Regions from separate parts of the Streptomyces sp. NBC_00237 genome, predicted to be linked through region 3. Evidence: riboswitches for the same ligand, from Rfam matches in the RefSeq annotation. Region 3 holds a riboswitch; each other region holds the start of a gene.

Region 1 (9,393 bases), on a different contig from region 3:
CCGCCGCATGGCCACCGTCGTCAGCTCGGTGCCCGAGGCGATCAGGGAGCGCTCCAGGACGTCGAGGCTGGGCGCCCCGCCCGTACCCATGATCAGACGGGACGAGAAGGAGGCGCCGCCCAGTTCGAAGAGGTCGTCGGCCATGGGGTCAGCCTCCCTGGACAGCGGTGAGGACCTCGACGCGGTCGCCGTCGCCGAGTGCGGTGTCCGCCCACCGGCCGCGCGGGACCACGGTTTCGTTGAGCGCCGCGGCCACGCCCGCGTGCGCGCGCGTGAGTGTCGCGACGAGGTCGCCGAGGGTGGTGCCGGGGGAGACCGCGCGCCCTTCGCCGTTCACGGACACGTTCACAGAGGGGTTCACGGGGGTGCTCATGCGGGCTGCTCCTGTCGTACGGGAAGGGGCGCGGCGGGGGCGAACCGGCGCGGGGTGAAGGCACGTGCCTCGTCGGGCAGCCGCCCGGTCGTCAGTACGGTCGCCATGACGTCCCCCGTCACGGGCGTCAGCAGCACACCGTTGCGGTAGTGCCCGGTCGCCAGCACCAGCCCCGGCAGTGCGGTCGGGCCGAGCAGGGGGGCGTTGTCGGGGGAGCCAGGGCGCAGTCCTGCCCTGGTTTCGGTGAGGGGGAGTTCGGTGATGCCGGGGACGAGTTCGTGGGCGTCGCGCAGCAGCTCGTACACCCCGCCCGCCGTCACCGTGGTGTCCCAGCCGAGCTCCTCGCTGGTCGCCCCGACGACGAGTTCGCCGTTCGACCGGGGCACCAGGTAGACGTGGCTGCCGCGCACCACCGCACGCACCGTGCGGCTCAGGAACGGGGCGTACGCGGGCGGCACCGTCAGCCGCAGCACCTGTCCCTTGACGGGGCGTACCGGAGGGAGCACCTCCGGGGGCACTCCCGCGAGCCGGCCGCTCAGCGAACCCGCCGCCAGCACCACCTGGTCGGCGACGAGCTCGGTGCCGTCGGCCAGGAGCGCGCCGCTCGCCCGTTCCCGTACGACACGGAGCCGTTCGGCGCTCGTGCGGTGCAGGACCACTCCGGCGCGCTCACAGGCCGTCAGGAGGGCCGAGGCGAGGCGTCGCGGGTCGATCTGGTGGTCGCCGTCCACCCGCAGTCCGCCGCGCACGCCCGGCGCGAGCATCGGCTCCAGGCGGCGGCACTCGCGCCCGCTCAGCCACTCCGACTCCAGGCCCGACTGGCTTTGCAGGGCGTGCAGTTCGCGCAGGTGGGCCCGGTCGTCGGCGTCCAGGGCGACGGCGAGGGTGCCGCACGCGCGGTAGCCGGTGTCCTGTCCGGTCGCCTCCTGAAGCTCCCTGACGAAGTCCGGATAGCGGCGCGCGGAGGCGAGGTTGAGGCCGAGCAGGGTCTGCTCGCCGTAGTGCAGTTCGGTGACGGCGGCCAGCATTCCCGCGGCCACCTGGGCGGCGCCGCCGCCCGGTTCGGGGTCGGCGAGCGCGACGCGCAGGCCCCGCTGCGCGGCCCGCCAGGCCGTCACGAGGCCGATGATCCCGCCTCCGACGACCAGGACGTCGTACGGCCTTCCCGAAGAATCCACAGAGGTGTGCATGGGCGTCCAGCCCCTCCCTTCGCCGGCATGACCCGGATCAGGTTCGTACGGTCGGAGGCCCGGTCAGCCTCCCTCTCAGCCCGGTCCGCCGGGCTCCCGTGAGTGCTTGTACGGTGACCAGACTAGTCCCTGGGTTCAACAGACTGTGAGGTACGTTCCGTGCCCCGTTCGCTCGACGGACTCGTTCTCGCGCCGGTCGCCGACCAGGCGCCGGGCCAGGTCGGCACCCGCACGCGTTTCGCCTACCACGAGGACGGCGGCCGGATCTGGGCCGAGTACGCGGGCGGCGACGTCGTACGGGGGCACCTGGTCGGCACGCGCGAGGGCGACCGGCTCGACTTCCGCTACGTACAGCTCAAGCACGACGGAACGACGTCGTCCGGTCATTGCCTGTCGCAGGTCACGCTGGGTCCCGACGGCCGCGTTCGGCTGACGGAGAGCTGGGCATGGGAGTCCCAGGACGGCAGTGGTACGAGCGTCGTCGAGGAGCTGGCCGCCCAAGACCTGGATCAGGACCGGACCCAGGACCGGAATCAGAACCGGAACCGGAACCGGAATCAGAAGTCCTGACGGCCCGTCAGAAACGTAAGGTGGTCGCGTGAGCGAGCAGAAGCGCATCGTCGTCGTCGGCGCGGGCATGGCCGGAGTGCAGACCGCCGTCGCCCTGCGGGAGCAGGGCTTCCAGGGCACGGTCACCCTGATCGGGGCGGAACCCCACCAGCCGTACGACAGGCCGCCGCTGTCCAAGGCGGTCCTGCTCGGCAAGGCCGAGGGATCCGCCTTCGAGGTCGACTTCGAGGCGCTGGGCGTCGAACTGCGCCTCGGCTGCGAGGCCGTCGCCCTGCGCCCGGACGACCACGAGGTCGACACCCTCACGGGGCCGGTCGCCTACGACGCCCTGGTGATCGCCACCGGGGCGGACCCGATCACCCTCCCCGGCTCCCTCGGGGCACCCGGCGTGCACCTCTTGAGGACGCTCGACGACGCGCAGCGGCTGCGCCCTGTGCTGGACGCACAGAGCGACGTCGTGGTCGTCGGGGCGGGGTGGATCGGCGCGGAGTTCACCACCGCCGCCCGAGAGGCGGGCTGCACGGTCACCGTCGTCGAGGCCGCCGACCGGCCGCTCGCCGGGACGATGCCCGCCGAGATCGCCGTCCCGATGGCCGCCTGGTACGCCGAGGGCGGCGCCGAGCTGCTCACCGGCGCTCGGGTGGCCTCCGTGGAGCCGGGCGCGGTGCTGCTCGCCGACGGCCGCCGCATCCCCGCCGACGCGGTCGTCGTCGGCATCGGCGCCCGGCCCACGACCGGCTGGCTGGCCGGTTCCGGTGTGGAGCTGGGTGCGGACGGGTCCGTCACCGCCGACGAGCACCTGCGCACCTCCGTGCCCGACGTGTACGCCGTCGGCGACTGTGCCTCCTTCCCCTCGCACCGGTACGGCGCGCGCCTGCTCGTGCACCACTGGGACAACGCCCTCCAGGGCCCGCGCGCCGTCGCGGCCGGCATCGTGGGCGGCATGCCGCGGCCCTACGACCCGGTGCCCTACTTCTGGTCCGAGCAGTTCGGCCGCTTCGTGCAGTACGTCGGCCACCACGCGGACGCCGACGAGATGATCTGGCGCGGCGACCCCGGCACCCCCTCCTGGTCGGTGTGCTGGCTGCGTGGCGGCGCGCTGGTGGCCCTGCTGGCGGTGGGCCGCCCGCGCGACCTGGCACAGGGGCGCAAGCTCGTGGAGGCGGGCGCGGCACTGGACCCGGTGCGGGCCGCGGACCCCTCCGTGCCGCTGAAATCGGCGGTGCTGAAGCCGTAGGGGCCCGCAAGCCATGGCCGGACCGTACGGAACCAGTACGGAATCCGTACGGAATGTCCGTAAGGACCGGGCCCGGGTGCCGGTTGTCAGTCCTGGATGGCACGCTTGTCCTGTGACCGAGATTGACGCAAAGATCGATGCCCTCGTCCCCGCCTGGCTCTACCTCCCCGACATCGCGGAGATGCTCGACCTGGAGGTGACGAAGGTGCGGCAGCTGGTGAAGGACGGCCAGCTCATCGCCGTACGACGCGGTGAGAACCGTTCGCTCCAGGTGCCCGCCCCCTTCATCGACGGAGACAAGATCGTCAAGGGGCTGCCCGGCCTCCTGACGGTGCTGAAGGACGACGGCTTCTCCGACGTGGAGATGCTGGAGTGGCTCTTCACCGCCGACCCGACCCTGCCCGGCACGCCCGCGCAGGCCCTGAGCGAGAATCGCGGCACGGAGGTGAAGCGCCGCGCCCAGGCGCTCGCCCTCTGAGCAACCGACACACCACGGCAGCCGGGACAACAGGGCAGCCAAGACGACACGGCAGCCGACGCACCAGGGCAGCCGATGCAACAGGGCGGCCGTACGGCCCCGGCGCGTCCGGGACCGTACGGCCGCCCGGCCCGCGGACGCCGCAGCGGCGTCCGCCCGAACGGGGGGACACACCATCATGCCCACGCCCAGCGAGCAGCTCGCCGACGCCCGGCTCTACCTCTGTACGGACGCCCGCAAGGAGCGGGGAGACCTCCGGGCCTTCCTCGACGCGGTGCTCTCCTCGGGCGTCGACATCGTCCAGCTCCGCGACAAGGGCATGGAGGCGGGCGAGGAGCTGGAACACCTCGCGGTCCTCGCCGACGCCTGCCGAGAGCACGGCAAGCTCCTCGCCGTGAACGACCGCGCCGACGTGGCCCACGCCATCGGCAGCGACGTCCTCCACCTCGGCCAGGGCGACCTGCCCGTGCCCGCCGCCCGCGCCATCCTCGGCGCGCGCAGCGACGACGTCCTGATCGGCCGCTCCACGCACGCCGCCGCCGAGGTCGACGCGGCCGTCGCCGAGCCCGGCGTCGACTACTTCTGCACCGGCCCCTGCTGGCCCACCCCCACCAAGCCCGGACGGCACGCCCCCGGCCTCGACCTGGTGCGTTACGCGGCCTCCCTCGACCAGCCGCGCCCCTGGTTCGCCATCGGCGGCATCGACGTCCGCAATCTGGACGAGGTGCTGGCCGCCGGAGCCCGCCGGGTGGTGGTCGTCCGCGCTCTCACCGAGGCCGCGGACCCCGCCACCGCTGCGGCGGAACTGGCCAAGCGGATCAGGTCATACGATCAGTAGCCGTTCGAGCCCTGCCGGATAACTGTCCGAAGGGTGGACAAGAAACCGGCATAACGGACCTTTGCCTCCTGGCTGGTTGGGGGTCGGCGGCCCCGCTGGCTAACCTCTCCGCATGGCCCTTGGCACAGCTTCCACCAGATCAGACCGCGCGCTTACGGTGCGTGAACTGCTGGAGACCGGAAAGACGTCGTTTTCCTTCGAATTCTCGGCCCGCAGGACCGAGAAGGGTGAGCAGAACCTCTGGAACGCCCTGCGCAGGGTCGAGGCGGTGCGCCCCAGCTTCGTCTCCGTGACCTACGGAGCGGGCGGCTCCACCCGCGAGGGCACTGTCAAGGCCACCCAGAAGATCGCCTCGGACTCCACGCTCACGCCCGTCGCGCACCTCACCGCCGTCGACCACTCGGTCGCCCAGTTGCGCAACATGGTCGGGCAGTTCGCGGACGCGGGCATCCGGAACATCCTCGCCGTGCGCGGCGACCCGCCGGGCGACCCGATGGCCGAATGGGTCAAGCACCCCGAGGGCGTGACGTACGCGTCCGAACTCGTCGCCCTCATCAAGGAGTCCGGCGACTTCTGCGTCGGCGTCGCCGCATTCCCCGAGATGCACCCGCGCTCGGAGAGCTGGGATTCCGACATCCGCCACTTCGTGGAGAAGTGCCGGGCCGGTGCCGATTACGCCATCACGCAGATGTTCTTCGACCCGGAGAGCTATCTGCGGATGCGTGACCGCGTGGAAGCAGCGGGTTGCGACACCCCGATCATTCCCGAGGTGATGCCTGTCACGCTGGTCAGGCAGTTGGACAGACTTCCGCAGCTCAGCAACGCGCATTTCCCGGACGCCGTGAAAGAGCGCATGCTCGCGGTCAAAGACGATCCCGCCGCTGTACGCTCCATTGGCATCGAGTTCGCCACGGAGTTCTGCGCGACGCTGCTTGCCGAAGGTGTACCGGGAATGCACTTCATCACGCTGAACAACTCGACGGCGACGCTTGAGATCTACGAGAATCTCGGACTGCACGACGAGACGTCACTGCCGACGCAGTCGTAGCAGTCATCACAGCTGTACTCGCGCCGCGGCCATCAGAGGATGCGCGGCCGCAGGAGAGGGGCGTACATGGGCTGGACGGTCCTCTACATCGCATTCGGCGTGGTCGCGCTGTGGCTGCTCGGCGAAGTGCTGTTGCAGTACAAGGCGCGGCTGCGCTGGCGGGTGCTCGCCTTCGGGGGCTTCGCCGTCGTCGTGGTCGGCGTGCTGCTGCCGTCCGTGCTGGTGATCGGCGCGGGCGCCGTCGCCTTCGCCGTCGGCCAGACGTACGTCACGCTGTCCTTCCGCCGGGGCTTCTCCACCGGATGGGCGATCGGCGGCAGCCCGGGCGCCAGCAAGCGCCGCAGGGGCAACGCCGAGGCCGCCCCGCAGCAGCCGACGCTCCAGGTCTCCGGACTGGAGTACGGGGAGCAGCAGGGCGCGCAGGGCTTCGACACCGCGCAAAGCTTCGACACCGCGCAGGGCTTCGACCAGGGCCACGGCGACCAGGGACACAGCGACCAGGGCCGCGGTGATCAGGGCCGCGGCGCATCCCAGCAGGGCGCCACGCGGAACGCGGTCTACGAGCCGCAGCCGATGCCCGACGAGACCGGCCGGTACGGGATCTACGACGCCTCGTCGCCCTACCCCGCACCCGCCGGGGCTCCGCAGGCACAGGGCTACGACGACTTCGGCAGCGGCTCCTACCCCACGTACGACCCGCAGGGCGGCGGCCACTCCCAGGACACCGCCGACACCGGGGCGTACGCCTACGACAACACCGGGCAGCAGCAGTACGCCGCCTACTCCGACCCGTACATCGGCACGCAGTCCTACGGCGGCACCGAGTACGACGCGTACGGCGGCCAGCAGCAGATGTACCCGGGCCCCTACGAGGGCTACCCGGGCGAGACGCCGCCCGGCGGGGTGTGGGTCCCGCAGCAGCGCGACGGCGAGCAGCCGCTCGGCCCCGAGGCTCCGCAGCAGCCCGCCGGTTACCCCAACGGCTACGACACCGGGGCGAACGGGCCGTACCGGTACTGACAAACGGGCCGTACCGGTACTGACCTCCGCGAGCGCGAGGGCCCGAGTCTCCACCAGAGACTCGGGCCCTCGCGCGTACCCCTACTGGGAACCCCGGAAGCCGTCCCCCTCGACGATCAGCCCGGCGACCAGCGCGCCCGACATCCCGGCGTGGGCGAGACCGCCGCCGGGGTGCGCCGAACCCCCGGCCGCGTACAGGCCCGGCAGGCGGGGGGAGTTGGACCGCACGAGGTACCGCCCCGAGGCGCCCGCCAGCGCCGGGGCGGGCAGGTCCCCGTCGGGCGCGCCGGTCCGCGCCGCGATGTCCTCGGGGGTGTAGACCTCTCGCCACCGGACGCGGTCGGCCAGCCCCTCGACCGCCCGCGACGCCTGCGCGACCATGGCGTCCGCCCAGGACTCGCGCAGCGCGGGCCGCTTCCAGTCCTCCAGGTCCAGGGAAGGGGCCGCGGCCGTCAGGACGACGCTCTCGTGCGCGTCGTCGGGGCGCAGGGCCGGATCGTCGGGGCGCAGCACCCACACCGTGGGCGACTTCGGTGCTCCCGCGGCCTCGAAGACGGTGCGCAGCTCGGCCGTGCGATCCAGGGAGTGCACCACCGTACGGTGAGCCGCCTGCGGATCGCGTGCACCGGACAGGGCCAGACAGACCGTCACCCGGCCCGCGCCCGCCACCTCCAGATCCGGCTGGAAGTCCTCGTCCGCGTACAGCTCGTGTCCCTCCCAGGGGCCGTCGGGGCGGCCGTGCACCAGCGCGTTGAGCACCGTCGGGTGGACCGCCGCGACCACGTGGTCCGCCTCCGCCGTGGTGCCGTCCGCCAGCTCCACGCCCGCGGCCCTGCCGTCCCTGGCGGTGATGGCGACGACCTCCGCGCCGAAGACGAACGCGACCCGGCGGGCCAGGCAGCGTTCGTACACGGCGTCGGCCAGCGCCCTCATCCCGCCGCGCACGTACCAGGTGCCGAAGGTCTGCTCCATGTACGGCAGTACGGCGGCGGAGGCGGGAGCCCGGCGCGGGTCGAGTCCGAACCCGAGGGCGTAGCTCTCCAGCAGCGCGGTCAGCCGGGGGTCGCGCAGCTCCCACGCGCCGACCTCGGCAAGGGTGGAGGCCCTGCGCTCCCGCAGCAGCCGGCGGGTGGCGACCGACGGGTACGGGTCCTTGCCCAGCACCTGCCAGTCCGGCCACAGGGGCTCCTCCAGGAGCGGCCGCCGCACCCGGTCCCAGGCGTCCCCGGCCCGGCCCATGAACGCGTCCCAGCGGCCGGCCGCGTCCGCACCGAGCGCGGTGCCGAGCGCCGCCACGGCTCCGCGTGAGGCATTGGGCAGCGTGACGTCCGTGCCGTCGGCGAACACATGGCGGGCCGCCGGGTCCACCGGGGCCAGGTCGACGCACTCCTCCAGAGGCTCCCGGCCGGTCTTGACGAACAGGTCCCGGTACACGGCGGGCAGGTGCAGCAGCCCCGGTCCCGTGTCGAAGGCGAATCCGTCCCGCTCGAAGCGGCCCACCGCGCCACCGTGCGTCCCCCCGCGTTCGTACACCGTCACCCGGTGGCCCGCGACGGCCAGCCGGGCGGCGGTCGCCATCGCGCCGAGCCCGGCGCCGATCACCACAATCCGTGCCATGCAGCGACTTTAACGGGGGCCACTGACAACCCGGTCGCGGCCATGGCCGAGCACTCAGCGGGGAGTCGGACCACCCGTGCTCATCAGGCGTTTCTCCTCCCGGCGCTGCGCCCGGCGGCGACGGAACCGCCTGATCCGGCTCGCCAGGAAGACCAGCGTCACCAGGCCGGTCAGGAGCAGCGCTCCGGCGATCGAGGCCGCCGCGACCGGATGGAACATGGCGAAACTGACGATCCCCGCGACGCCCAGGTCCTCGGCGGTGCTGAGCACGATGTTGCTGAACGGCTCGGGGGAGGTGTTCACCGCCATCCGCGTCCCGGCCTTCACCAGATGACTCAGCAGCGCCGTCGAACCGCCCACCGCGCCCGCCGCGATCTCCGGCAGCGACCCGTTCTGCCCCGCCAGCAGCGCCCCGACCACCGCGCCCGCGAGGGGCCTGATGACGGTGTGGACGCTGTCCCACAGCGAGTCCACGTACGGGATCTTGTCGCTCACCGCCTCGATCAGGAAGAGGATCCCGGCGACCACCATGACGTCGGTGCGCTGAAGGGAGGCGGGCACCTCGTCGCTGATTCCGGTCGCGCCGAAGACGCCGAGGAGCAGGACCACCGCATAGGCGTTGATGCCGCTGGCCCAGCCGCTGGTGAACACGAGGGGGATGACTGACACGCGGACGATCGTAACCACAGGAAAACACCGGCCCGGTGAGGCTCGATCCCCCCGAGCCCACCGGACCGGTGCGTTTTCCCCCGTGTCCCCGTTACGTCCAGGGTCTCGCGCCGCTTCCGCCGCCCCGTGTCGGCGGTCTCGGCGCGAGCGCCCCTTCCGTGCTTCCCACTCTGTCGTCCGCGCAGGTGGGAGCCCATCCGCGTACCTACTCATCTCAGGTACTAGGTACGGATACTCAGAGCTGGGCGCTGCGGCTCAGCAGAGGTGGGCGTTCCGGCTCAGGGTTGCCCGCCGCCCACCCGTCCGTGCAGCAGCCTCGACAGTGCCGAGTGCACGTCGTCCAGGGAGCGTTC
Region 2 (9,393 bases), on a different contig from region 3:
CAGGCGTACCGCCCCCGCCGTTCACCCGTAGATCACGTAGACGCTGACTTCACCGTCGACGCGGATCACGTAGATCACGACCTTCGACTTTCGAGAAGAGATTCACAGACTCATGGCGAACTACACCGCCGCTGACGTCAAGAAGCTCCGCGAGCTCACCGGCGCCGGCATGATGGACTGCAAGAAGGCCCTCGACGAGGCCGACGGCAGCGTCGACAAGGCCGTCGAAGCCCTTCGCATCAAGGGCCAGAAGGGCGTCGCCAAGCGCGAGGGCCGTTCGGCCGAGAACGGCGCCGTCGTCTCCCTGATCGCCGACGACAACACCTCCGGTGTCATCGTCGAGCTCAAGTGCGAGACCGACTTCGTCGCCAAGGGCGAGAAGTTCCAGGCCGTCGCCAACCAGCTCGCCGAGCACGTCGCCGCCACCAAGCCGGCCGACCTCGCGACCCTGCTAGCCTCCGAGATCGAGGCCGGCAAGACCGTGCAGGCGTTCGTCGACGAGGCCAACGCCAACCTCGGCGAGAAGATCGTCCTGGAGCGCTTCGCCCAGTACGAGGGTGCCTTCGTCTCCGCGTACATGCACCGCACCATGCCCGACCTGCCCCCGCAGATCGGTGTTCTGGTCGAGCTGGACAAGGCCGACGCCGAGCTCGCTCGCGGCATCGCCCAGCACATCGCCGCCTTCGCGCCGAAGTACCTCACCAAGGAAGACGTTCCGGCCGAGGTCGTCGAGACCGAGCGCCGCGTCGCCGAGGAGACCACGCGCGCCGAGGGCAAGCCCGAGGCCGCCCTCCCGAAGATCGTCGAGGGCCGCGTGAACGGCTTCTTCAAGGAGGCCACCCTCCTCGGCCAGCCGTACGCGCTGGACAACAAGAAGTCCGTCCAGAAGGTCCTGGACGAGGCCGGCGTCACCCTGAAGCGCTTCGCGCGCATCAAGGTCGGCATCTGAGTCCGTACGTCCGACCCTGTCGACGTAACGCGAACATCGCCAGACCCGGCTAGGGTCTGATGCAGCCGCCCGGAGTACGCACCGGGCGGCCGCAGATCTGACGAGGAGGCCATTGCCGCAGAGGGAACCGCAAGGATTTCCACCGGCAATGGCCTTCTTCGTATGTGCACGAGGAGATATCACCCCCATGAATCAGGACAGCGGCAAGAAGACCGGGCGCTTCATGCTGAAGCTCTCCGGCGAGGCGTTCGCCGGCGGCGGTGCCCTCGGTGTCGACCCCGACGTCGTCCACGCCATCGCGCGTGAGATCGCCGCGGTCGTACGCGACGGCGCGGAGATCGCGGTCGTCATCGGCGGCGGTAACTTCTTCCGCGGCGCCGAACTCCAGCAGCGCGGCATGGACCGGGCCCGCTCGGACTACATGGGCATGCTCGGCACCGTCATGAACTGCCTCGCCCTCCAGGACTTCCTGGAGAAGGAGGGCATCGACTCCCGTGTCCAGACCGCCATCACCATGGGCCAGGTCGCGGAGCCGTACATCCCGCTGCGCGCCGTGCGCCACCTGGAGAAGGGGCGCGTCGTGATCTTCGGCGCGGGCATGGGCATGCCGTACTTCTCCACGGACACCACCGCCGCCCAGCGCGCGCTGGAGATCGACGCGGAAGCCCTGCTCATGGGCAAGAACGGGGTCGACGGGGTCTACGACTCCGACCCCAAGAAGAACCCCGAAGCGGTCAAGTTCGACGCGCTGGAGTATAGCGAGGTGCTGTCCCGCGACCTCAAGGTCGCCGACGCCACCGCGATCACCCTCTGCCGCGACAACGACCTGCCGATCCTGGTCTTCGAACTGCTGGCCGAGGGCAATATCGCCCGCGCGGTCAAGGGTGAGAAGATCGGCACGCTCGTCAACGCCCGGGGCAACCGGGACTGACAGGTTTCCGTTTCGTCCTCCTGGCCCGGCCGGGGGATGGACAATGTCCTGCCGGTCGGACACCGTGCAGGAGAAGACGCACGCAGCAGCAGCAGTCCAAGACATGCAGCAGCAGTTCCAGACATGCAGGAGTACGTGGTGATTGAAGAAATCCTCCTCGAGGCCGAGGAGAAAATGGAGAAGGCCGTCGTGGTCGCCAAGGAGGACTTCGCCGCGATCCGCACCGGCCGTGCGCACCCGGCGATGTTCAACAAGATCGTGGCCGACTACTACGGTGCCCTGACGCCCATCAACCAGCTGGCGTCGTTCTCGGTCCCCGAGCCGCGCATGGCCGTGGTGACCCCCTTCGACGCGACCGCCCTGCGCAACATCGAGCAGGCGATCCGCGACTCGGACCTCGGCGTCAACCCGAGCAACGACGGCCGCATCATCCGAGTGACGTTCCCGCAGCTGACGGAAGAGCGCCGCAAGGACTACATCAAGGTCGCGCGCAACAAGGCCGAGGACTCCCGGATCTCGATCCGCTCCATCCGCCGCAAGGCCAAGGAGACCCTCGACAAGCTCGTCAAGGACAAGGAGTCCGGCGAGGACGAGGTCCGCCGTGCGGAGAAGGAGCTCGACGACACCACCGCGAAGTACGTGGCGCAGGTGGACGAGCTGCTGAAGCACAAGGAAGCCGAGCTGCTCGAGGTCTGATGAACGACTCTTCCTGGGGGGCCCGGCCGAGGGCGGGCTACGCCGGTGAATGGACCGCCCCCGACCAGGGGCCCCTCCCGGCGGGTCCCGCGTACGATGCGCATGACGCCCAGCACACTCGGCCCATGCCCATCGTGCCCGAGACAGGCAGAGACGCCGACGACCGCGACGACCGGAACCGGGGGGCCGCTCCTGCGAGCGGTCCCCCGTTCCGCGACGAGATGCCGCAGGAGCCCATGTCCACCCCGCCCCCGGCGCCGCCGCAGCAGCCCGCGGCACCGCAGCCTCCCCAGAAGAAGCGGGCCGGCCGCGACCTGCGGTCCGCCATAGGAGTCGGCCTTGGCCTCGGCGCGGTGATCTTCGCGTCGCTGTTCATCCGGAAGGAAGCGTTCGTCGGCGTCATAGCGGTCGCCGTGGTCGTCGGGCTGTGGGAGCTGACCTCGCGGCTGGAGGAGCGCAAGGGCATCAAGGCTCCGCTGGTGCCGCTCGCGGTCGGCGGTGCGGCCATGGTCGTCGCCGGTTTCGTGCGCGGTCCTGAGGGCGCGTGGGTCGCGATGGCGCTCACGGCTCTGGCCGTACTGGTCTGGCGGATGACCGAGCCGCCGGAGGGGTACCTCAAGGACGTCACGGCGGGTGTCTTCGCCGCGTTCTACGTGCCGTTCCTGGCCACCTTCGTCGCTCTGATGCTCAGGGCCGAGGACGGGGCGCCGCGGGTGCTCACCTTCCTGCTGCTCACCGTGGTCAGCGACACCGGTGCGTACGCGGTGGGCTGGCGCTTCGGCAAGCACAAGCTGGCGCCGAAGATCAGCCCGGGGAAGACCCGGGAGGGCCTGCTCGGAGCGATCGCCTTCGCGATGGTGGCGGGCGTGCTCTGCATGACGCTGCTGATCGACGGCGGTACGTGGTGGCAGGGCATGCTGCTCGGCCTCGCGGTCGCGGCCAGTGCGACGCTCGGCGACCTGGGCGAGTCCATGATCAAGAGGGACCTCGGGATCAAGGACATGGGCACGCTGCTGCCGGGGCACGGCGGGATCATGGACCGGCTGGACTCGCTGCTGCCGACGGCTCCGGTGGTCTGGCTGATGCTGGTGATCTTCGTAGGGTCGGCTTGATCTTGGGTCTGTAGGCGCCTGCGAGGCGTCTGACCTGCTGTGTTGTTGGGTGAGGGGCCCGTTGTCCACAGGACGGCGGGCCTCTTGTCGTACATCTGAGACACTGGTATGACCATGCCTGTACCTGGAGAACTCACTTTCATCGCGCCCCGCGGAGCCAAGAAGCCCCCGCGGCACCTCGCCGACCTCACGCCCGCCGAGCGCAAGGAAGCGGTTGCCGAGATCGGCGAGAAGCCGTTCCGTGCCAAGCAGCTGTCCCAGCACTACTTCGCCCGGTATGCCCACGACCCGGCGGAGTGGACCGACATCCCCGCCGGTTCGCGCGACAAGCTGCGGGACGCACTGCTCCCCGAGCTGATGACCGTCGTACGTCATCTCTCGACCGACCAGGAGACCACGCGCAAGACGCTGTGGAAGATGCACGACGGCACGCTGGTCGAGTCGGTGCTCATGCGCTATCCGGACCGGGTGACCATGTGCATCTCCTCGCAGGCGGGCTGCGGCATGAACTGCCCGTTCTGCGCCACCGGGCAGGCCGGTCTCGACCGGAACCTGTCGACGGCGGAGATCGTGCACCAGATCGTGGACGGCATGCGGGCGCTGCGTGACGGCGAGGTTCCGGGCGGTCCGGCGCGGCTCTCGAACATCGTCTTCATGGGCATGGGCGAGCCGCTGGCCAACTACAAGCGCGTCGTCGGCGCGATCCGTCGGCTCACCGACCCCGAGCCGGACGGGCTGGGTCTTTCGCAGCGTGGCATCACCGTCTCCACCGTGGGCCTGGTGCCCGCGATGCTGCGGTTCGCGGACGAGGGCTTCAAGTGCCGTCTCGCCGTGTCGCTGCACGCCCCGGACGACGAGCTGCGCGACACCCTGGTGCCGGTCAACACGCGCTGGAAGGTGCGGGAGGTGCTGGACGCCGCGTGGGAGTACGCGGAGAAGTCCGGTCGCCGGATCTCGATCGAGTACGCGCTGATCCGCGACATCAACGACCAGGCGTGGCGGGGCGACCTGCTGGGACGGCTCCTGAAGAACAAGCGGGTGCACGTCAACCTGATCCCGCTGAACCCGACGCCGGGGTCCAAGTGGACGGCTTCGCGGCCCGAGGACGAGAAGGCGTTCGTCGCCGCCATCGCGGCGCACGGGGTGCCGGTGACCGTACGGGACACCAGGGGCCAGGAGATCGACGGGGCCTGCGGGCAGCTGGCGGCCTCCGAGCGCTAGTCCGAAGGGGCCCATGTAATCTGGGCTGCACATTTACATATTTCCGACAGGGGAGCGCCACAGCGCTGAGAGTGCGGCACCGATCGTCTTCGTACGGACAAGGCCGCAGACCCTCTGAACCTTGCCCAGGTCATTCTGGGTAGGAAGTTCGGTCGTTACTCAAGCTGTTGCGCCCTGCCCGCATCCTTTTCCGGTGCGGGCAGGGCCGCGTCTCTTCCTGGTCATGTCCAGGAGGAAAACCACCAGTGAGCACCATCAAGAGGTACGCCGCCACGGCCATCGCCGCCGCGCTCGGCGTCAGCGCGCTCGCCGCCTGCGGGGGCACCGACTCCGGCGACTCCGCCAAGAAGGGCGACGGGGCCGGGTCGAAGACCGTCACGCTCGTCAGCCACGACTCGTTCGACGTGTCGCCCGCCGTGCTGAAGGCGTTCACGCAGGCGACCGGCTACACGGTCAAGGTGCTCAAGAGCGGGGACGCGGGCGCCGCCCTCAACCAGGAGATCCTCACCAAGGGCTCGCCGCGCGGCGACGTCTTCTTCGGCGTCGACAACACCCTCCTCTCCCGCGCGCTCGACAACGGTCTCTTCCAGTCGTACGAGGCCAAGGGCCTGGATCGAATACCCGCCGACCTCCAGCTCGACAAGGGCGAGCACCGGGTGACGCCCGTCGACACCGGTGACATCTGCGTCAACTACGACAAGAAGTACTTCGCCGACAAGAAGCTCGCACCGCCGAAGACCCTCGACGACCTGGCCGAGCCCGCGTACAAGGACCTCCTCGTCGTCGAGGACGCCGCGACCTCGTCGCCCGGCCTCGGCTTCCTCCTCGCGACCGCCGGACAGTACGGCGACGACGGCTGGCAGGGCTACTGGCAGAAGCTCAAGGACAACGGCGTCAAGGTCGTCGACGGCTGGGAGCAGGCGTACAACGAGGAGTTCTCCGGGTCCGCCGGTGGCAAGAAGGCCAAGGCGGACCGCCCGCTCGTCGTCTCCTACGCCTCCAGCCCGCCCGTCGAGGTGCTGTACGCCGACCCGCGCCCGACCGAGGCGCCGACCGGTGTCGCCACCGGGACCTGCTTCCGTCAGATCGAGTTCGCCGGGCTGCTGGACGGCGCGAAGAACGCGGCGGGCGGCAAGGCGCTCCTCGACTTCCTCATCGGCAAGCAGTTCCAGGAGGACCTGCCGCTGAAGATGTTCGTCAACCCGGCGGTCAAGGACACCAAGCTGCCCGAGGTCTACGCGAAGTTCGGCGAGAAGGCCGACAAGCCGCTGACCGTGGACCCGAAGAAGATCACCGAGAAGCGTGAGCAGTGGGTCAAGTCGTGGTCCTCGCTGGTGAAGAAGTAGCCGAGAGGCGGCCGGGCGCCCGCAGGGGTGCCCGGCGCGGGGGAGCGGTGCGGCTCGCTCTGATGGCCGTGCCGCTCGCGTTCTTCGCGCTGTTCTTCGCCTACCCCGTCGTCGCGATCGTGGGGCGCGGGCTGAAGTCCGGCGGGAGCTGGCAGTTCGGGCGGATCGGGGAGGTGCTCGGCGACCCCGACATCGGCGGGGTCCTGTGGTTCACCACCTGGCAGGCCGTGGCCTCCACCGCGCTCACCCTGCTGCTCGCCCTTCCGGCGGCGTACGTCTTCGCCCGGTTCGACTTCCCCGGCAAGCAGCTGCTGCGGGCCGTGGTGACCGTGCCGTTCGTCCTGCCGACCGTCGTCGTGGGCAGTGCCTTCCTGGCCGTCCTCGGCAGGGGCGGTCTGCTGGACGAACTGTGGGGCGTACGGCTGGACACCAGTGTGTGGGCGATCCTGCTCGCGCACGTCTTCTTCAACTACGCGGTCGTCGTACGGACCGTGGGCGGGCTGTGGTCGCAGCTCGACCCCCGCCAGGAGGAGGCGGCCCGGGTCCTCGGCGCGGGGCGTTTCGCCGCCTGGCGGCGGGTGACACTGCCCGCGCTGGCACCCTCGGTGGCGGCGGCCGCGCTGATGGTGTTCCTCTTCACCTTCACCTCCTTCGGCGTGGTGCAGATCCTGGGCGGGCCCTCCTTCTCCACCCTGGAGGTGGAGATCTACCGGCAGACCGCCCAGTTCCTGGACCTGCCGACCGCGGCCGTGCTCACCCTCGTCCAGTTCGCCGCGGTCGGCGCGATCCTCGCCCTGCACGCCTGGACCGTACGGCGGCGGGAGAGCGCGCTGCGGCTCGTCGACCCGGCCCGTACGGCGCGCCGACCGCGCGGAGCGGGGCAGTGGGCGCTGCTCGGCGGGGTGCTGGCCACGGTCCTCGTACTGATCCTGCTGCCCCTCGCGGTACTGATCGAGCGCTCCTTCGACGGCCCCGACGGCTACGGCTTCCGCTACTACCGGGCTCTCCAGTCGGCCGACGGGGGCGGCGGGACCTTCCTCGTACCGCCGCTGGAAGCTGTCTGGAACTCCCTCCAGTACGCGATCGTGGCGACCCTCATCGCCCTGGCCGTGGGCGGTCTGGCCGCCGCCGCACTGACCCGGCGCGCGGGACGCCTCGTGCGGGGCTTCGACGCGCTGCTGATGCTGCCGCTCGGGGTGTCCGCGGTGACGGTCGGCTTCGGCTTCCTCATCACCCTCAACCAGCCCCCGCTGGACCTGCGGACCTCGTGGATCCTGGTGCCGCTCGCGCAGGCCCTGGTGGGTGTTCCCTTCGTCGTACGGACCATGCTGCCGGTCCTCCGCGCGGTCGACGGGCGGCTGCGGGAGGCCGCAGCCGTGCTCGGGGCGTCGCCGCTGCGGGCCTGGCGGGAGGTGGACCTGCCCATGGTGCGGCGGGCGCTGCTCGTCGCGGCGGGGTTCGCCTTCGCGGTCTCGCTCGGTGAGTTCGGCGCGACCGTCTTCATCGCGAGGCCCGACAACCCGACGCTGCCGGTGGCCGTGGCCCGGCTGCTCGGGCGCGCCGGAGACCTCAACTACGGGCAGGCGATGGCACTCAGCACGATCCTGATGGTCGTGTGCGCGGTGTCGCTGCTGGTGCTGGAACGCATCCGGCCCGACCGATCCGTATCCGGCGAGTTCTGAATGAACAGGGAGTTCTGCATGACCGACGCCGTGAAGCCGCTGCTGGACCTGGAGAAGGTCACCGTGCGCTTCGGCGCGCGGGCGGCGCTCGACGCCGTCGATCTGCGGGTCGCCGCGCACGAGATCGTGTGCGTGCTCGGGCCGAGCGGCAGCGGCAAGTCGACCTTGCTGCGGGTGGTGGCCGGGCTCCAGCCGCTGGACTCCGGGCGGGTGCTCCTGGAGGGGGCCGACCGGACCGGAACCCCGGTGCACAAGCGGGGGGTGGGCCTGATGTTCCAGGACCACCAGCTCTTCCCCCAGCGCGACGTGGGCGGCAACGTCGCCTTCGGCCTGCGGATGCACGGCGCGGGCCGGGCCGAACAGGTGGCCCGCGTCGGGGAACTCCTCGAACTCGTCGGCCTGCCCGGCGCCCAGCGCAGGGCCGTCGCCACCCTCTCCGGCGGCGAACAGCAACGCGTCGCCCTCGCCCGCGCCCTGGCCCCCCGCCCCGCCCTGCTGATGCTCGACGAACCCCTCGGCCAGCTCGACCGCAGCCTGCGCGAACGCCTCGTCGTGGAACTCCGCCAGCTCTTCGGCCGGCTGGGCACCACGGTCCTCGCCGTCACCCACGACCAGGGCGAGGCATTCGCGCTCGCCGACCGGGTCGTCGTCATGCGGGACGGCCGGATCGCCCAGTCCGGCACGCCCCTTGAGGTGTGGCAGCGGCCCGCCTCGGAGTTCGTCGCCCGCTTCCTCGGCTTCGACAACGTGGTGGGGGCGACGGTCGGCGGCGAGGCCGCCGACACCGTCTGGGGCAAGATCCCGGTCCCGCCCGGCACCCCGCAGGGCGAGGCCCGCCTGCTGGTGCGCCCCGCGGGCGTCCGCCTGGTGCCGACCGAGGAGGGCCTGCCCTGCACGGTCCTCGCCCGCACCTTCCGAGGCCACCACGTCGCCGTACGGCTGGGTCCGGCGGACGGCCCGCCGCTGGAGGCCGAGTGCCCGCTGCGGGACGCACCCGAGGTCGGCTCGCAGGTGGGCGCGGCGTTCGCGGTGGACGAGGTCGTGCTGCTGGAGGGGTGACCTCCGGGAACTAGCGCGGCGCGTCCACCAGGGGGCGCGGGGTGTCGGGTGCCGTGCTGGACTCGCCCTCGTGCTTGCCGTACCAGGCGACCGCGACGGCACCCGCCACCGCCAGCAGGAAGCCGACGACGGCGACCCAGCCGAATCCCGGGCGGGACGCGTCGCCCAGCCAGACCACGCCGATCAGACCGGGCAGGACCGTCTCGCCCACGACGAGGGCGGCGGTGGCTCCGTTGACCGAGCCGATCTGGAGGGCCACCGTGTGCAGGTACATGCCGCCGATGCCCGCGACCAGGACGGCGTAGAAGGCCGGGTCGGCGAGGAGGGTCCCGAGGTCGAAGGGGTCCACGCCGTCGAGGATGCGTACGCCGACCCCCAGCGCGCCGAAGCCGAGGCC
Region 3 (9,393 bases):
CGCCTGGTAGAGCCGGGTCTCCTCGGGTTCGTCCAGGTCCAGACGGCTCGCGAGCTCGCGGGCCATGGCGGCGAGATCCGGCCAGTCCAGGGAGCCGTTGCCGGTCTGGTCCAGCACCTGCCGGAAGAAGTCCTCCGCGTCGTGCCGGTGCGCGGTCGCGGTCGGCGGCGTCGCGTACCCGGTGGGCGTCGCGTACCCGGTGGGTTCCGGCCGGTCGGGAAGCGGGGAGAGGAGCCTGAGCAGGGCACCGGCCCGCTTCACCCGGGAGTGCAGGGCCGCGACGGTGCGGGCGCGCGGGTCGTCGCTGTCGGGTGTCAGGGAGAGCAGGCTGATGACGTTCTCCGGCGCGATCCAGCGCGCGGGCAGGAAGCGGGTCAGCCCGACGGCCAGGTAGGCGCCCTGCATCAGGGTGTGCGCGCCGGGCATCTCGGGCAGCCCCGCGCGACGGCGGAAGGGCTCGGGGAGCGAAGCCACGGCGATCGCCCCGACGACGGGGGCGACCAGGGCCCGGCCCGTCGCCCACAGGGTGGGCAGGCCGCTCAGCAGCGGGGGAGCGGGGAGGTGGTCGAAGAGCTTGTACAGGATGACGCGCATCGCCTCCGTGTTCTCCAGCTCCTCGGCCACCACCTTGTCGTAGTACGGCCAGAACGCGGTGAGGGTCTCGGGCAGGTGGCCGGGCTCGTCGCCCATTTCGCCGAGCATGTCCTGGAACTCGGCGTACAGCTCCTCCATGAACTCCTGCTCCAGGGGCTGCCCGCTCAGCCGGAACATCGTGACGGAGCTTTCGAAGAGGGTGGCCACCACCCAGGCGCGCGCACCGGGGTCCATGGCGTCGTACGGCCGGTTCCTGGCGTCGGTCCCCTTCAGCCGGGCGTGCATGCGGTTCAGCCGCGCCGCCTCGCGCTCCCGCGTCTGCTCGTCGGCCCCGACCATGCGCTGCATGCTGAGGAAGGTGTTGCGCAGGCGCCGCCACGGGTGGGCGACGAACGTGGAGTTCTCGATGAGGGCCGCGCCGATCGCCGGGTGCGCGGCTTCCAGCACCGTCGCCCGGATCATGGCCAGGGCCCACCGGGGGTCGTCGAAGAACGAGGCGAACCGCGAGTCCGGACTTGCCGGAGGGCCGCTTCGGGTACCGGAAGGGGGTGTGTCCTGGAGGGTCACGGTCGGGTCGCTCCGATCTCGTTCGGCAGCACGCCGCCGAAGCGGCGGTCGCGCAGCCGGTAGGCGTGCAGGGATGCGAGGAAGTGGGAGGCGCGGAAGTCGGGCCACAGGACGGGCGGGAAGACCCACTCGGCGTAGGCGACCTGCCAGAGCATGAAGTTGGAGATGCGCTGCTCGCCGGAGGTGCGGATCACCAGGTCCACGTCGGGCGTGTCCGGATACGGAAGGTGGTCCGCGAAAGTCTGCTCGGTGACGGCGTCGGCCGGGGTCCCACTGCGCAGGAGCGAGCGCGCGGCCTCGACGATGTCCCGGCGTCCGCCGTGGTCGAAGGCCACGGTCAGGGTCATGCCCCGGTTGTCGCCCGTCAGCGTCATCAAGTCGTCGAAGTCCTGGGCCAGTGCGACGGGAATGCGCGGATCGCTCACGCCGAGGAAGCGGCAGCGGATGCCCCGTGCGTGCAGGAAGAACGCGTGCTTGCGCACCACGCGCCGCACCAACCGCATCAGGAAGTCGACCTCGTTGCTCGGCCGTCCCCAGTTCTCGGTGGAGAACGCGTACAGGCTCAGCCACCCCACTCCGGCCGATCGCGCCGCCTCGATGACGTCGATCACGGCTGCCTCCGCGGCGCTGTGCCCGAAGGTCCGCGGCTGCGAACGCGACTGCGCCCACCTGCCGTTGCCGTCCATGACGCAGGCGACGTGCCGAGGCACCCGACGCTGCCCGCCGGTCTCCCCGTACCGAGGATCCGAGGCGGAGGAGGGGCTCCCCCGATCAGCTTCCTGCTGCATGTCCATGCCCTTCCCGCACGCGGAGCGACGCGGTGTGCTGTGCTGTGCTGTGTGAGCTGACCTGATCAACACGAACAGCGTGCCACCGAATCACCACATGGAGTAAGGGGTACCCGATGGGTTCACTCTGTGAACACCCGTTCGGGGAACGGGCATTCCGGTTGACCGGGCCGGGGTGGGGCGGACGCCTTCGGGACGTGCCGGGCCACCCGGGCCGGTGACCGTCGGGCAAGGCGTCTGCGCCAGCAGCAGTGCCAAGTCCCCGTCCGTCGTCGTCAGGCCCTTGGCGTACGCGTCCAGCGCGAGGTGTCCGCCGCCCGGGCGGAGGCGACACCGGCGAAGAGCCCGAAGGGGGGTCGGCGAGACCGCCGTCGGCGATCCGGAGGGCCTCGCGGAACAGTGGGTGACCGGCGGCCTCACGCACCCGGTCGGCGGACACGGGGGCACTCTCGACGTGTCCCGATTTCGGACGATCTGTCCGGTCAGCCGGTGAGCGGCAGCTTCGCGAGACCCCGCCAGCCGTCGGGCGTGAGGGTGACCACGTGCACGGTGGAGACCTCGGTACGGATCGGCAGGCGGCCGGTGACGCGGTGCGCGATGTCGGCGGCCGTGTCGGCGTCGGCGTCCAGTGCCACGGTGACGTGCACCGGCGGATCCTGCCCGAACCGGCCCCCGTACGGGACCTGTTCGGGGAACGCGGTGCGCACGGCGGTGGCCAGGGCGTGCAGTTCGGGCACCGGGACGCCGACGAACCCACCGGTCCGCTCGGCCTCGGCCAGCAGGACCGGAATCCGGTCTGCTCCCGCCGCGCCCCGCACCAGTGCGTTCCGCAGCCGGTCCAGCTCCGCCGCACCGATCCGCCCGGCGGCCAGCCACGGATAGAGCAGCGCCGCGTGTGCCGGGACACCCGGTCGCACCGCGCGGGCGTCCACCCCGGCGGCGAGGTCCAGCAGAGGGTCGGCTTCCGGCAGAAGTGCCAGGACGGCCGTGGTTCCCGGTGTGGGCATCGCCGTCCTCACCCGCTTTCCGCGTCGCGGCCCGCCATGACGTCGCGCCGAAGTCCGAGTACCGCCTCCGCCGTCTCCTCTGCGGTGAGTCCGGTGGAGTCGAGGACGTTGTCCTCGTGGGGGCCGAGGTCGGCGAAACCGTCGTAGATCTGGCCGAGTACCTCCCGGTCGGTGAGCGGGTGCTGGGAGCGGGACGTCCCTCGGTCGAGCGCGGTCTGCCGGTCGGGCCGCAGCACCACGTACGTCAGCCCGACCCCCGCGGCCTTCGCCGCCTCCTCGTACGCCTCCAGGAACCACGGCCCGATCACCCCGTCCACCACCGTGTGATAGCCCCCTGCGGCGTATCCGGCGGCCGCCCGGGCGGTCACCCCGGTGACGGTCTCGTTCTGCGCGTGTGCCCCCGGCAGGTACGGCGCCACCGCACCCTGCTTGATCGCCGCGTAGAAGTCGTCCGTGTGCAGATGCACACTGGGCGAGAGCATGCTCTCGGCCAGGATGCGCGCGACGGTCGTCTTCCCCGACCCCGAGGGCCCACTCACCAGAATGATCTCCATTCCCCTCACCCTAGGTGAGCCGGGCCCGGTGGTCGGAGCCACGGGGGAACCCGGGCGTCTCGGACGGGCTTCGTCACGGGCCGGGATGCGACCCGGGCACACTCAAAACGTGCCGACGCCTTCGGCCCACCGCGAGGGTGGCGACGGCGGCCACCGCGAAGGAGAGCAGGGAAGCGCTCATCCAGGGCTGGACGGTGAGACCCACGGTGTCCTGGAGCCAGGCCCAGAAGTCGGACCAGCCCGCGATCTTCGTGGGGGCGATCAGCTGGTAGGCGGCGAAGCCGAGTGCCCAGGGCACGAGCATGACCCAGCGGGTGGGGGCCTGCTCGGAGACGTCCCAGGTGCGGTGGCCGCCGAGGACGAAGAAGTCCACGACCAGGACGGCGAACATCGGGATGAAGACCGCGCCGATCAGGTAGAGGAAGCTGGCGTAGCTGTCCATGTTCACCAGGAGCGCCAGACCGGTGGCCAGGCTGCCGCTGATCAGGCACAGGACGCGGCGGTCGGCCCGGGGCAGCAGGTTCTGGGCGGAGACCGCGGTGGAGTACACGTTCGCGAAGGACTGGTCGACCTCGCGCAGCACCAGGACACCGAAGCAGACCACGCCGACGCTGGTGGCGGTGAAGGGGTCGAAGACCTTGTACGGGTCGGTGCTGTCGAACGCGATCATGGCGAGGGCGGCCACGCCGAGGACCGAGCCCGCGATGCCCGCGAGGGTCTGGCCGACGACCAGGCCGCCGAACGCCTCCTTCTCGCTGCGGGAGTGCCGCGCGTAGTCGGCGACCAACGGCAGCCAGGAGATCGATACGGCGATCACGCTGTCGGCCGCGAACCAGAAGTCCTTCCAGGAGCCGCCCTCCATCGGGATGCCGCGCCCCGCCAGGTCCCAGCCCAGGTAGAGGATGGCCAGGACGACGGCGACGGTGACGTAACGGCGGATGATGCGCAGGGCGCCCAGCGGGCGGAGCGTGAGCGCGGTCGTCACCGCGCCCGCGACGAGCACGTACAGCCAGCCGGGTCCCGGGTCGCCGAAGACCTGACGGGCCAGGATCTTCAGGCCGGTGGAGATGACGACCAGCTCGAAGACGGCCCAGCCGACCATCTGGAGCACGTTGAGGACGGTCGGCAGGTAGGACGCCTTCGCGCCGAACAGGCCGCGCAGCAGGACCATCGAGGGCGCGCCGGTGCGGGCCCCGGTGATGGCGGCGAGGCCGAGGGCGGCGGTGCCGATCAGGGTGCCGACGACGGACGCGGTGACGGCGGCGGCGAACGACAGGGTCGGACTGCCGGTGCCCAGCGGGTCCAGGACGACCAGCATGCCGCTGAAGCCGAGCAGGCTGACGCCCAGGTTGGCCCAGAAGGCGCCCTGGTCGAGGCCGGTCAGGACCTTGGGCGTGGGCTGGCCGAGGGTGAGCGGAGCCTCGTTCGCCGGGGCCGGTCTCGGGGTGGTGGGTTCGACGCCGGTCGTCACTTCGCGGGCTCCGAAACCTGGGCGGGAGCGGTGTCGAAGGGCCAGGACTCCATCCGCCAGGCGGCGTCCCAGAACATCCACTCCCAGGTGGACGCGGTCGTGAAGGCCGTGCGCATCCGGGCGCGGGTGGCCGGGTCGACCTGGTCCGCGAGCCGGTTGACGATCTGTCGGGCGTGCTCGGTGGCGGCTTCGAACTCCTCGTCGGCGTACGTGCCGATCCAGTCGCCGTACGGGTGGGCGGCGAGGTCACCGGCCTGTTCGAGGAGCGCCCGGCCCACCTCCGCGTAGATCCAGAAGCAGGGCAGGACCGCGGCGGCCAGCTCGGGGTAGCCCTGGGTGTGGGCGACGGACAGCAGGTAGGAGGTGTATCCGGTGCAGGTGGGGGAGGGTGTCCAGGCGTCGACGTCGACGACGTTGCTCTCGTGCAGGGAGCTCTCGACGACGACGGCGTCGTGGGCGGACTTCGCGAAGAACGCGATGTCCTGCGGCCGGTCCGCCTTCGCGGCGGCGCTGGCCAGCGCGCGGGCGTAGTCGCGCAGGTAGTGGGCGTCCTGGGCCAGGTAGTGGACGAACTTCTCCCGGTCCAGGGTGCCGTCGCCGAGGCCCGTGACGAACGGCAGCTTGTCGATGGCCGTACGTATCCCGGCCGTGTCGGTCCACAGCTCGTCGCAGAAGGTCGTGGTCATGCAGATCAGCTCCAGTACGGGTGGAAGTGGTGGACGGGACCGTGGTCGCTGCCGACCCGCGGGGTGTCGGCAGCGCGCAGAGCCCCCGTCAGGTGCTCCTGCGCGGCGCGGACGGCGGTCTGCCAGTCGTCGCGCTGCGAGCGGTCGCGCGGCACCGCCACCGCGTCGGTGGCGAGGAGGCGGTGGCCGCTGGTCGAGACCATCACGGGGGCGAGGACGACGTACCGGGGACGGTGCCGCTCCAGGGCGTCCGCGACGGCTGCCGCGACGACGGCGTCCACCGGGACGTCGGCGAAGAGTGTGTGGAGCTGTTCGGTGACGAACGCCGCGGGTACGGCATGGATATGGATGCCGGTGACGCCCTGGAGGCAGCATCCATCGTCAACACCCTTCCTACGCCGGCATTACCCGGTCCAGGTTCATGCGGTCGGCGGCAAGGGGAGAAACTCCCGTCCGCCCTCTCAGCCCGGCTACTCCCGAGCTCCCGCGGTGGTCGTCACGCAATGTACCCCCCTCAGGCCGAGTCCTTCGTACCGAGGTGGGTGAACAAGTCCGCCACCAGAGGCGCCATGTGCTCCTCAAGATAGAAGTGCCCGCCAGGGAAGGAACGTGTGACGAAGGCCGACCGGGTCACCTCGGACCACGCCTTCGCCCCGTCCTCGTCCACCCTGTCGTCCCGGTCCCCGTAGTAGGCGCAGACGGGAATGTCCAGAGGCGGCGACGGTACCGCTGCCGTGTACCGCTCGATGAGGCGGTAGTCGGCCCGTATCTGCGGCAGCAGCAGTTCCCGCAGCTCCTTGTTGGCGAGGGCCTTCGCGGTCGAGCCGCTCATGGCGGCGAGCTCCTCGACCAGCTTCTCGTCGGTCGCGTCGGCGAGCCCTCGGGAACGGTTCTTGCCCGGCCCCGCTCTGCCGGAGACGAACAGCGCACGGGGCCCGACCGCGCCGGGCGCCGCCGCCAGGCGTACCGCGACCTCGAACGCGACGGACGCGCCCATGCTGTGGCCGAAGAACGCCAGGGGACTGCTCGCCAGGCTCGCGCAGGCATCCGCGAGCGAATCCGCCAGCTCCTCCATCCGCTCGACCGGCGGGTCGAAGATCCGGTCCTCACGCCCCGGGTAGCGCACCGCCAGCAGTTCCACGTCATCGGGCACCAGAGGAGCCCAGGAGCGGAAGAAATTCGCCGCACCCCCGGCATGGGGGAAACAGACGAGACGAAGGCGCGGGGCACCACCGCCTCGTATCAGCCGGAACCACGGGGAAGCCGATGTCCCCTGGGGCCTCGCGTTCATCACCGCTCCTCTTTGTCGTCGCTGCCGAACTGGCGTGTCCTGCCCCGAGAGTTCGGGTACGCGTCAGCGGCGACTCCGGACGAACTGCCGTCCCCTGATTCTCACAGCCCGGCACGGCGGAGCCTCACCCGCCCGGCGGCGGTCGATCATGGAGTACGGCCGTGCGGGGTCACGCGTCGGCTTCCTCCGCGTCGTGGTGGACGACGCCGTCCTCGTCGAGGCGCGGGTGGATGCGCTCGGGGGCGTGGTTGCTGATGTCGGAGGGGCGGGGGCCTTCCGGGCCGTCGGGTCCCCAGCGCAGCAGCCGGCGGATGCGGCCGATCCGGGAGACGGCTCCGTTCACCTCGATCTGGTTGAGCCGTTCGGCGCGGAGGCGGTCTGCGGCCCCGGTGTACACGGCGAGTTCGGGTACCGAGGGGCCGGTTCCTTCGGCGACCACCGTGCGTGCGTCGGTCTCGTGCGCGCCGTACATGGGCAGGAGACCGCGCTGGCGCGGCTCCATCCGGACCAGGGCGAAGTCCAGGGTCCTGCGGGCGTCGTGGGCGGTGGCGTGCAGGGTGCTGCCGGGTGTCCACGCGGTGCCGGCGCTGTTGCGCTCCACGATCCTGAACGTCGCGGGCAGCAGCAGGACGTCAGGGTGGGTCTCCAGGGCGTGCCGGGAGTCGTGCAGTACGGAGTCGGGGAACCGGGAGCCGGAGTACGCCAGGTCGCGCAGCGACAGCCGTTCGGCAGCCAGGGTGGGGGTGAGGGGGCGTCCGGGTCCAGGACCAGCCCCTCACCCCCGACTGGGCCGGGGCACCCTGGCACTCCGGGCCCAGTCGGGGGTGAGGGGTTCCGGGTCGGTGGGGCGCGGCAGTTCGATGTCGCCGAGCGTGTCCAGGCCGACGTACTCCTCGGCCCGCACGATGCGGTAACGGGTGCCGAGCACAGCGAGTTCGTCGACGCGCTCGCTCTCCAGACGGGCGACCGAGGCGAGCAGAGCCCGTCGCTGTTCCCTGTCCTGGGCGTCGTCCTTGGCCTGACGCCACAGCAGCGAGTTCAGTGCGTCGCGGGCCTGTTGGGGGCAGCCGTCGGTCACCTCGGCGACCACCCGCCAGCACCGTCCGTCCGCCGCGTTCTGGGCGGCCACCCCGAACAGCGGGCCGCGCACGCCCAGGATGCCGTTCTGCCGCATGGCATCGAGCGCATCGGCCTCGACCGCGGCCTCCACCGGCTCGACCGGCAGTCTCACTGTCACGGGCCGTCCGCCCGGCCCCGCGTCCTCTTGGCTCATGCGGCCATCCTGTCGGCACCGCAACGTTTCGGTGGCGGGATTCGGAACACCAGCCGGGCCGGCGCACGGGCCCGCCCAACCCGTTCAGGGCGACGACGCCTGTCAGGACCATCCGGAACACGGCCGCTGATGCGGCAGCGGCCACCCCTGGGCCGGTGGCCCCGCTCACGGCCTGAGCCGGTCTTGTCGCACGTCGACCGGCGTTCTCGGTAGCGTGATCACCCACCGCATGGAGCGACCGTGCGCCCGGCTGTTCCGTACGAGGAATTCCGGCGAAGAGCGACGAGGCAGCGATGAGTGACAGGACGAAGCCAACGATCGAACTCCCGGAGGGTGACGCTCCGCAGGAACTGACCGTCCGGGACCTCGTCGTCGGGGACGGGCCCGAGGCGAAGCCGGGCAGGGTCGTACGGGTCCACTACGTCGGGGTCACCTTCGAGACCGGAAGGGAGTTCGACGCCTCCTGGGACCGGGGCGAGCCGTTCAAGTTCGCGGTGGGCGGTGGCAGAGTCATCAAGGGCTGGGACCGGGGGCTCAGAGGGATGAAGGTCGGCGGTCGGCGCGAGATCGTCATTCCCCCGCGACTCGGCTACGGCAAGCAGTCCCCCTCGCCGTTGATCCCGGCGGGTTCCACGCTCGTCTTCGTGGTGGACCTGCTCTCCGTGGTGTGAGGACGCCCGGTCGGCAGCCGGAGGCTGTCTCCGTGCGGTTCAGGACGTACCGCCGGGCAGGTGCCGACGCCGTGCCGCAAGCAACGGCCTCTGGGCATCTACCTGGGCGCGGGACCGGCATGCCTGCTGGGCGATCCGGCCGCGTGGACCCCGGAGTCGGGGTGCGTCGTGGAGTCTGCGATGCTCTGCCCCATGTCTCAAGCGATCTTGAAATCCGGACGAGTCCACCTGGTCCCGCTGTCCGTCGAGCATCTGGAACACCAGATCGAGCTCGACTCCGACCCCGAGGTCATGCGCTACCTGGGCGGTGCTCGAAGCCGTGAGCAGGTGGAGGAAGCGCTGCACGGAAACATCGCGGATGCCCAGCGCGTTCCGGGGCTGGGGTACTGGACCGGATTCGTGGAGGGAGAGTTCGTCGGCGTCTGGCTCCTGCGGTCGCCGGGACCTGCCGAGCAGGAAGCCAAGGACGGGCAACTGGGGTCCAAGATTCT

Evidence for each region. A riboswitch is a leader RNA that binds a small molecule or an ion and turns the genes downstream of it on or off. The one in region 3 is predicted to bind thiamine pyrophosphate.
Region 1: another riboswitch for thiamine pyrophosphate. It lies ahead of thiO (glycine oxidase ThiO); the one in region 3 lies ahead of OG897_RS28805 (bifunctional hydroxymethylpyrimidine kinase/phosphomethylpyrimidine kinase).
Region 2: another riboswitch for thiamine pyrophosphate. It lies ahead of OG897_RS20940 (thiamine ABC transporter substrate binding subunit); the one in region 3 lies ahead of OG897_RS28805 (bifunctional hydroxymethylpyrimidine kinase/phosphomethylpyrimidine kinase).

What each region holds. Positions count from the first base shown of each region.
Region 1 covers NZ_JAPEMT010000001.1:2,228,276-2,237,668, forward strand. The annotation lists gene OG897_RS09855 (thiazole synthase) at 1-144, opposite strand, end outside; gene thiS (sulfur carrier protein ThiS) at 149-373, opposite strand; gene thiO (glycine oxidase ThiO) at 370-1,563, opposite strand; TPP riboswitch at 1,561-1,673, opposite strand; gene OG897_RS09870 (hypothetical protein) at 1,723-2,133, shown strand; gene OG897_RS09875 (NAD(P)/FAD-dependent oxidoreductase) at 2,201-3,370, shown strand; gene OG897_RS09880 (Rv2175c family DNA-binding protein) at 3,483-3,848, shown strand; gene thiE (thiamine phosphate synthase) at 4,027-4,686, shown strand; gene metF (methylenetetrahydrofolate reductase [NAD(P)H]) at 4,799-5,734, shown strand; gene OG897_RS09895 (hypothetical protein) at 5,801-6,754, shown strand; gene OG897_RS09900 (NAD(P)/FAD-dependent oxidoreductase) at 6,836-8,371, opposite strand; gene OG897_RS09905 (DUF4126 domain-containing protein) at 8,426-9,040, opposite strand; gene OG897_RS09910 (TetR/AcrR family transcriptional regulator) at 9,319-9,393, opposite strand, start outside.
Region 2 covers NZ_JAPEMT010000002.1:1,604,814-1,614,206, reverse strand. The annotation lists gene tsf (translation elongation factor Ts) at 113-949, shown strand; gene pyrH (UMP kinase) at 1,137-1,880, shown strand; gene frr (ribosome recycling factor) at 2,019-2,576, shown strand; gene OG897_RS20950 (phosphatidate cytidylyltransferase) at 2,576-3,688, shown strand; gene rlmN (23S rRNA (adenine(2503)-C(2))-methyltransferase RlmN) at 3,803-4,909, shown strand; TPP riboswitch at 4,948-5,073, shown strand; gene OG897_RS20940 (thiamine ABC transporter substrate binding subunit) at 5,155-6,255, shown strand; gene OG897_RS20935 (iron ABC transporter permease) at 6,318-7,937, shown strand; gene OG897_RS20930 (ABC transporter ATP-binding protein) at 7,956-8,996, shown strand; gene OG897_RS20925 (hypothetical protein) at 9,007-9,393, opposite strand, start outside.
Region 3 covers NZ_JAPEMT010000003.1:423,392-432,784, forward strand. The annotation lists gene OG897_RS28775 (oxygenase MpaB family protein) at 1-1,161, opposite strand, end outside; gene uppS (polyprenyl diphosphate synthase) at 1,158-1,949, opposite strand; gene OG897_RS28785 (2'-5' RNA ligase family protein) at 2,432-2,956, opposite strand; gene OG897_RS28790 (AAA family ATPase) at 2,965-3,510, opposite strand; gene OG897_RS28795 (cytosine permease) at 3,584-4,981, opposite strand; gene tenA (thiaminase II) at 4,978-5,667, opposite strand; gene OG897_RS28805 (bifunctional hydroxymethylpyrimidine kinase/phosphomethylpyrimidine kinase) at 5,673-6,017, opposite strand; TPP riboswitch at 6,040-6,165, opposite strand; gene OG897_RS28810 (thioesterase II family protein) at 6,182-6,958, opposite strand; partial or broken gene OG897_RS28815 (DUF5954 family protein) at 7,128-8,231, opposite strand; gene OG897_RS28820 (FKBP-type peptidyl-prolyl cis-trans isomerase) at 8,525-8,902, shown strand; gene OG897_RS28825 (GNAT family N-acetyltransferase) at 9,095-9,393, shown strand, end outside.